Regions from separate parts of the Streptomyces sp. NPDC028308 genome, predicted to be linked through region 1. Evidence: riboswitches for the same ligand, from Rfam matches in the RefSeq annotation. Region 1 holds a riboswitch; each other region holds the start of a gene.

What was found. Region 1 has a riboswitch for cyclic di-AMP ahead of ACZ4VA_RS13095 (C40 family peptidase). Riboswitches for the same ligand answer to the same signal wherever they lie in the genome.
Region 2: another riboswitch for cyclic di-AMP. It lies ahead of ACZ4VA_RS08180 (M23 family metallopeptidase); the one in region 1 lies ahead of ACZ4VA_RS13095 (C40 family peptidase).
Region 3: another riboswitch for cyclic di-AMP. It lies ahead of ACZ4VA_RS21565 (LysM peptidoglycan-binding domain-containing protein); the one in region 1 lies ahead of ACZ4VA_RS13095 (C40 family peptidase).

The regions. Positions count from the first base shown of each region.
Region 1 is NZ_JBVHTO010000005.1:121,077-123,265, forward strand. Features, by position in the region: gene ACZ4VA_RS13085 (ATP-binding protein) at 1-136, shown strand, start outside; gene ACZ4VA_RS13090 (DUF6328 family protein) at 221-754, opposite strand; gene ACZ4VA_RS13095 (C40 family peptidase) at 834-1,307, opposite strand; cyclic di-AMP (ydaO/yuaA leader) riboswitch at 1,311-1,475, opposite strand; gene ACZ4VA_RS13100 (hypothetical protein) at 1,843-2,151, opposite strand; gene ACZ4VA_RS13105 (ATP-dependent Clp protease proteolytic subunit) at 2,159-2,189, opposite strand, start outside.
Region 2 is NZ_JBVHTO010000003.1:121,842-124,030, forward strand. Features, by position in the region: gene ACZ4VA_RS08175 (M16 family metallopeptidase) at 1-456, shown strand, start outside; cyclic di-AMP (ydaO/yuaA leader) riboswitch at 701-863, shown strand; gene ACZ4VA_RS08180 (M23 family metallopeptidase) at 876-1,640, shown strand; gene ACZ4VA_RS08185 (GntR family transcriptional regulator) at 1,826-2,189, shown strand, end outside.
Region 3 is NZ_JBVHTO010000009.1:121,225-123,413, forward strand. Features, by position in the region: gene ACZ4VA_RS21560 (HAD family hydrolase) at 1-463, shown strand, start outside; gene ACZ4VA_RS21565 (LysM peptidoglycan-binding domain-containing protein) at 457-1,191, opposite strand; cyclic di-AMP (ydaO/yuaA leader) riboswitch at 1,199-1,358, opposite strand; gene ACZ4VA_RS21570 (CocE/NonD family hydrolase) at 1,943-2,189, opposite strand, start outside.

The DNA of each region.
Region 1 (2,189 bases):
GATCATCCGCTGGCTCACCGCCGAGTGCGGCGGAAAGATGAGCGTGCGGCCCACCCGGGAGGGCGGCAAGACGGTCGCGATCGAGCTCCCTTGGTCCCTCCCGGCCCAGCCGGTCACGGCGGGACAGGAACCTTGACGCGGCACCCGGCCACGCCGTCCCCGCGTACGCGTCGCGCGCCCCGTCCGGAGACGCTCCCCGCCGCCGGGGCCCTCAGGGCCGTCACCGGCGCCCCATCGGCCCGTCCTGCCCCTGTTTGCCCACCGGGGCCCCCTTCGCCCTCAGAGAGCGCCTTACGAGCCTGGGCAGGACGCCCCACAGCGTCACGCAGACGGCCAGCGTCCCCGCCGCCGCGGCGATTCCCGCCCCCCGCCCCAGCGTGACGTCCACGACGAGCAGCACGGAGCCGGTGAAGGCCAGCGTCAGGACGCACAGCCCTGCGGAGGCGAGAGCGGAGGAGACCCGCACGATGGTGGCCTTGGCGTTCTGCTGGAACAGCGACCGGTGCAGGGCGGCCGGCGCGACGAACAGGGCGGCGGCCAGCACGGCGAGGAGCAGCGTGGTGACGTACGTGGCGCGCTGCACCGTGTCGAGCGACGGGAACCGCTGGGTGAACGCCAGGGTCAGCAGGAACGCGAAGAGGATCTGCACGCCCGTCTGGACGACGCGCAGTTCCTGGAGCAGTTCGGCGAAGTTGCGGTCCGCGCGCTCCAGGGACGTCTCGTTCCGCGCGGAGTGAGGGTGTCGGTCGGCCATGGACGGACGTGTATCCGCTTCCGGCCCCGGTCACGCCCTCGGAGGGCGACGGCGACCGCCGCCGCCCTCTACGGGCGGGTCAGCCGACCCGGCCGTACCAGACGCTCTTCGTCCAGATCTTCGTGAGCTTCACGACCTCTCCGGTCTTCGGCGAGTGCCAGATCCGTCCCTTCCCGGCGTAGATGCCGACGTGGTAGACGTTCCGGCCCGAGTGGAAGAACACGAGGTCTCCGGCCTTGCGGTGCGAGGCGGAGACGTGATGGGTCTTGTTGTACTGCGCCGCGGCCGTACGAGGCAGCTTCTTGCCCGCCTTCTTGTACGAGTAGAGCGTGAGCCCGGAGCAGTCGAAGCGGCGCGGCCCCGTCGCGCCGTACTTGTACGGAGCACCCTTCTTGGAGGCCGCGATCTGGAGTGCCTTCGTCGCCGTCGAGGCCGCGGCGGCGTCGGATGCGACGCCGGGGACCACGAGGCTGCCGCCGACGGCGGCGATGGTGAGGGCCGAGGCCGTACCGGCCCGGGTCCACAGCGACGGGACACGATTGAGCGCAGTCATGCGCAACCCTTCGTCAGCCGCCTGTGAAGGATGACCTGTCGGATTCGGGCTGGCGAAGTTGCCCGGCCGCGGTGTGCGGCTTCACCCCAAGGACCACGCGGATTGCTCCGGCGGCCCGTCGTGCTGGGTCCTCCACTCCTGCCGATCCACTTCTGTCGACCGGTCATCCGGGCGGCGGCAGGACTCGGCGTCCGCCCGGACCGCCCCGCCGCTGCGGCGGGGGCTTGTCGTCGGAGGGATCTTCACTCATGGATGTCGGAAAATCCGAACGGAACCGGGGATTTGTGGGGTTACTCACCACTCACCCGTTCGGGTGGACACCCCCCATTTCGAACGGGGGTTGGGGGTGTCGACCATGCGCGCACCTGCGGCGGAACGCCTCATTCCGCCCTTGGTGTACGCGCGTTGCGCAACTCGGGAGGGCTGGAAAAAGGGGGCGCGTCTACGCCGTTGGGGGGTACGCCTTTTGGTGCGTTTGTGTCCCGGGCCGGACACCGCGCGCCGGCGGCGGGGACCGGCCCGGGATGGGGGTGCGTCAGTTGTCCGCCGGGGGCGGCAGGGTGACCCTGGCCGCTCGCCGCTCACCGTCCAGGACCCGCAGGGCCTGGGCCAGGGTCGGCGCGTGGACCTCGCTCTCGCCCCGCTGGTGCATCAGAGTGAGCGCGTCCCGCAGTGCGGCGGCTTTCACGACCAGCGCCTGGGCGGCCCGCAGGCCGCGGTAGGTGTCCCCGGGGCGGGCCGGATTGATCCGGCCCAGCAGGTCGACGACGTCGAGGTAACGGTCGATCAGCTCCGCCTCGGCGCGGGTCAGCGCGGGCAGGGGAGGCAGTTCGGGCGGCAGCATCGGCGCCTCACCTTCCGCCGGTCGCGGGGCGCGAGGAC
Region 2 (2,189 bases), on a different contig from region 1:
GGAGTGCGGGCGTTCGGCCAGGTGCTGCGCTCGGCCCCGGACGGCTCGGGTGCCGCGATGCTCGCCATCAGCGGCTCCATCGACACGCCCAACACGGGTCCCGCCCTGGACGACCTCTGGAAGGTCCTGCGCACGCTCGCCGCGGAGGGCCTGACGGACGCGGAGCGCGATGTGGCCGTGCAGAACCTCGTGGGGGTCGCCCCGCTCAAGTTCGAGACGGCGGCGGCGGTCGCGAGCACGCTCGCGGACCAGGTCGAGCAACACCTCCCGGACGACTACCAGGCGACCCTCTATCAGCAGCTCGCCGCCACGGGCACGGTGGAGGCCACCGCCGCGGTCGTGAACGCCTTCCCGGTGGACCGGCTGGTGACCGTCCTGGTGGGCGACGCCGCGCAGATCGCGGAGCCCGTGAGGGCGCTCGGGATCGGTGAAGTCAGCGTCGTACGAGCCGAGTAGGACCGTGCGGACAAGGACCCCGGTGACCGAGAGGTCGCCGGGGTTCTCGCGTTTACCCGTGGTCCATCCGGGGTTTCGCGCGCGCTTACCCGACTTCGTCCTCAATATGTCCGTATTGCTAGGTGGTTGCCCTTCTGCCCTGTGGCATGCACTACAAAAACCGCGATCCGTTTGTCGATCGAAAGACGCCCCCCTTAGCGTCAATCCGGCTGTTCGTCAGGCAGTGCGCCGCGTCCGCGGCACCGGACAGTCATCGCCGAGTCCCCGTACGGCGCGAGCCAGGGGAGCCGGGGACCCATCGCAGTCCCTGGGGTGAATCGGGCGTCCTTCCTCGCGGAGGAGGCCCGTAGGAGACCTTCCTGCTCCGAACCCGTCAGCTAACCCGGTAGGCGAGAGGGAAGGAAAGGACCAGCCCCTTCATGGCGTTCACCCGTGCCACCGGGAAGCATCGTCGTCCGAGCCGGATCACGCGGACCACCAAGAGTGCGGCGGGCGTGGCGGCTCTCACCACCACCGGTGTCATCGGAACCCTGGCCGCCCCGGCGTTCGCCGCGGACACCGCCGTCCAGCAGACCGGGCTCACCCAGGCCATCACGATCGGCGACACGGTCGCCGAGCAGATCGACGCGCAGGCCGCCGCCCAGCAGCACGCCGCCGAAGAGGCCGCGGCGCTGAAGAAGGCCGAGGAGGCCGCGCGGCAGCGCGCTCTGGCCGAGGTGAAGGAGGAGCGCGCGGCCAAGGCGCGCGCCGCCCGCGCCGCCGAGCGCAAGCTCCTCAACACCTTCGTCGCGCCGATCGCAGGCTCCTACGTCTCCACCGGCTACAAGACCGGTGGCAGCCTCTGGTCCTCCGGCAGCCACACCGGCGTCGACTTCCACGCCGCGTCGGGCACCGTCGTCCACGCCGTCGGCGCGGGCACCGTCGTCACGACCGGCTGGGGCGGTGCCTACGGCAACCAGGTCGTCATCAAGATGCACGACGGCACGTACACCATGTACGGCCACCTGTCGTCCATCAGCGTCACCGAGGGGCAGACGGTCACCCCGGGACAGCAGATAGCCCTCTCCGGGTCCACCGGCAACACCACCGGACCCCACCTCCACTTCGAGGCCCGTACGACGGCCGAGTACGGCTCGGACCTCGACCCCGTCTCGTATCTGCGCTCGCACGGCGTCAGCCTCTGACACCCGTACGACTTCCGAAGGCCCCGGCTCCGTGAGCCGGGGCCTTCGTCGTTTCGAACGGCCCTCTGTCCAAAAAATAGCCATGGATTCCGGTCCGCCGTCGGAAATTCCGTCCCGCTGCAATAGAGTCACTGAATGGGCGTCAATCGACGGCGTTTCGCGATGATTAAGGCGGAGGTCCGCTCATGCGCATTCCGGCGCACTCGGTATGCACGGCGATCCGTGACGACATCGTCGCGGGTGTCTACGAGCGCGGCGGCCGGCTCACCGAGGAACTGCTCGCCCGCCGCTACGGCGTCTCGCGCGTCCCGGTGCGCGAGGCGCTGCGCACCCTGGAGGCCGAGGGCTTCGTCGTCACCCGGCGGCACGCGGGCGCGTGCGTGGCCGAGCCCACCGAGCAGGAGGCGGCCGACCTCCTGGAGATGCGGATGCTGCTGGAGCCGCTGGGCGCCGCGCGGGCCGCGCAGCGCCGCACCGAGGCCCACCTCAAGGTGCTGCGCGGACTGGTCAGGCTGGGGCAGGAGCGGGCCAGGAGGGGCCACAGCGAGG
Region 3 (2,189 bases), on a different contig from region 1:
GCGGGTGCGGCGCCGTGACGACCTGTGGACGCGGCCCATCAGCAAGGTGCTGCTCCGCCACCCCTCGCTGTCCGACGACGAGTTGGCGTCGGTGGCGCGGATGACGGTCGATTCGCTGGCGACGGTCACCATGTCGGGTCCGGGCACCGTCGAACTCCAGCCATACGGCGTGACCAAGGCGACGGGCCTCGCGCTCGCCGCCGGTCATCTCGGCCTGTCGCCGTCGGACACGATCGCGTTCGGGGACATGCCGAACGACATCCCGATGTTCGACTGGGCCGCCCACGGCGTCGCCATGGCCAACGCCCACCCCGAACTCAGGGCGGTTGCCGACGAGATCGCCCTCTCGAACGAGGACGACGGCATCGCGGTCGTCCTGGAACGGCTGTTCCCCGGCCCTGGGGACCGGGGAACAGCGGGCCTTGCGGTCCGGGGGGCCGCCGCCCCGGGCCCGGCTCAGTAGGCGCCGAAGACGTTGTCGATCGAGCCGTACTTGTCGGCGGCGTAGTTGCAGGCGGCGGTGATGTTCGCGACCGGGTCGTACGGGTCCATCGACGTGCCGTCCACGTGGTAGGCGGCGAAGGTCGGGTCGATGACCTGGAGGAGGCCCTTGGACGGCGTGCCGGCCACGGCGTTGGAGTCCCAGTTGTTGATCGCCTGGGGGTTGCCCGAGGACTCCCGGATGATGTTGCGGTGGATGCCGTCGTAGCTGCCCGGTATGCCCTTCTGGGCCATGATGTCCAGGGCTTCCTTGATCCAGCCGTCCAGGTCGTTCGTGTACGTCTTCGCGGTCGCGGGCGCGGCGGCGGTCTTGGCCGTCGCGGCGGCCGTCGTCGCCGTCCCCTTCACGGTCTTCGTGCCCACCGTCAGCTTCAGGCCCGGCCGGATCATCGACGGGTTGCTGCCGATGACGGCGCGGTTGGCGTCGTACAGCTTCTTCCAGTCGCCGGTCTTGGCGTGCTCACGGGCGATCTTGGACAGGGTGTCGCCCAAGGCCACCTTGTAGGTGACGAGCTGGACCTGCGGGACGGCGGCCGGCACGGACTGCGCGGCCTGGGCCGGCTGTGCCGCCTGGGCGCCGGTGGCGCCGATCAGGGGGAGTACGAGTGCGGCTCCGCCCGCTCCCGCGGCGATGAACCCGCGGGTGAGGACGGTGTTTCGGGGACGACGGTGCTTGCCTCGAACGGCCATGGCGCGTTTTTTTCCTCTCCGGTGCCTGCGAGGTGAGCTGTCGGGTTCGGGCTGGGAGGTGCCCGGCCGCACATGACGTGCGACTTGACCCCAAGCCGTTCCGGGTGTCGCCGGACCGGCGCTTTCGTGGGTCCCCCGCTCCTGCCGTGCGTGGGTGGGTGGGGTCACCGAGCGGCGGCAGGATTAGGCGGGTCCGCTCGGATCGACGTGAACGTATGCGAGAGCACATGTCCGAAACAAGGCCCGATTTCCCGTGCCAAGGCATTTGATCTACCTCTGAACAGGGTGGAAATAGTCCGATTAGACCGGAACGTGAAACTCAACTTGCCTTTAGCAAAGGGAGACTTGTCGACTCGGGGTGGCCGAAAGATCGATTCGGGCGTGACCCATTTCACGCGACTAAGACATGTCAAAGCGTAAGCAAGGCAGGCAAGTCGGGCATTAACGGGCGACTGGGAGGCGCCGCCGGGTCACACCCGCCCCGGGGCGCCGCGCGCCGCGCGCCTCGGACGGGCGGTGGCGCGGACCCCGGGACGGACGTGGCGCGGACCCCGGGGCGGACGGTGGCGCGTGCCCGGGCGGGCGGCGATGCGGGCCCCGGGACGGATGGCGGCGCGGACCCGGACGGGCGGCGACGCGGACCCGGGGCGGGCGGTGGCGGGTCCCCCGGCGCGGACCGCGGCGCGGGCGCGCGCGCCGGCCCCCGTCGCGTCCCTGACCTGGACGGCGGGGGCCGAACCGCCGGGTGTGGCTAGCCCGCCGTGCGCGGGATGCGCCGCTCCCACGTCCGGTGGAAGACGACCTCGTCCCCGTCGGTGCAGATCACCTCGTTCGAGGTGATGAACTCGCCCGCGTCGCAGCTGACTTCGGAGTGCGTCTCCACGTGGGCGTCCCACCCGGCGTCCGGCCGGTGCAGCCGGATCGACCAGTCCGAACGGGTCCGCGCGGACAGCGGATCCCACTCGCCGGTCGTGTATGTCTCCAGGGCGTCCTCCGTG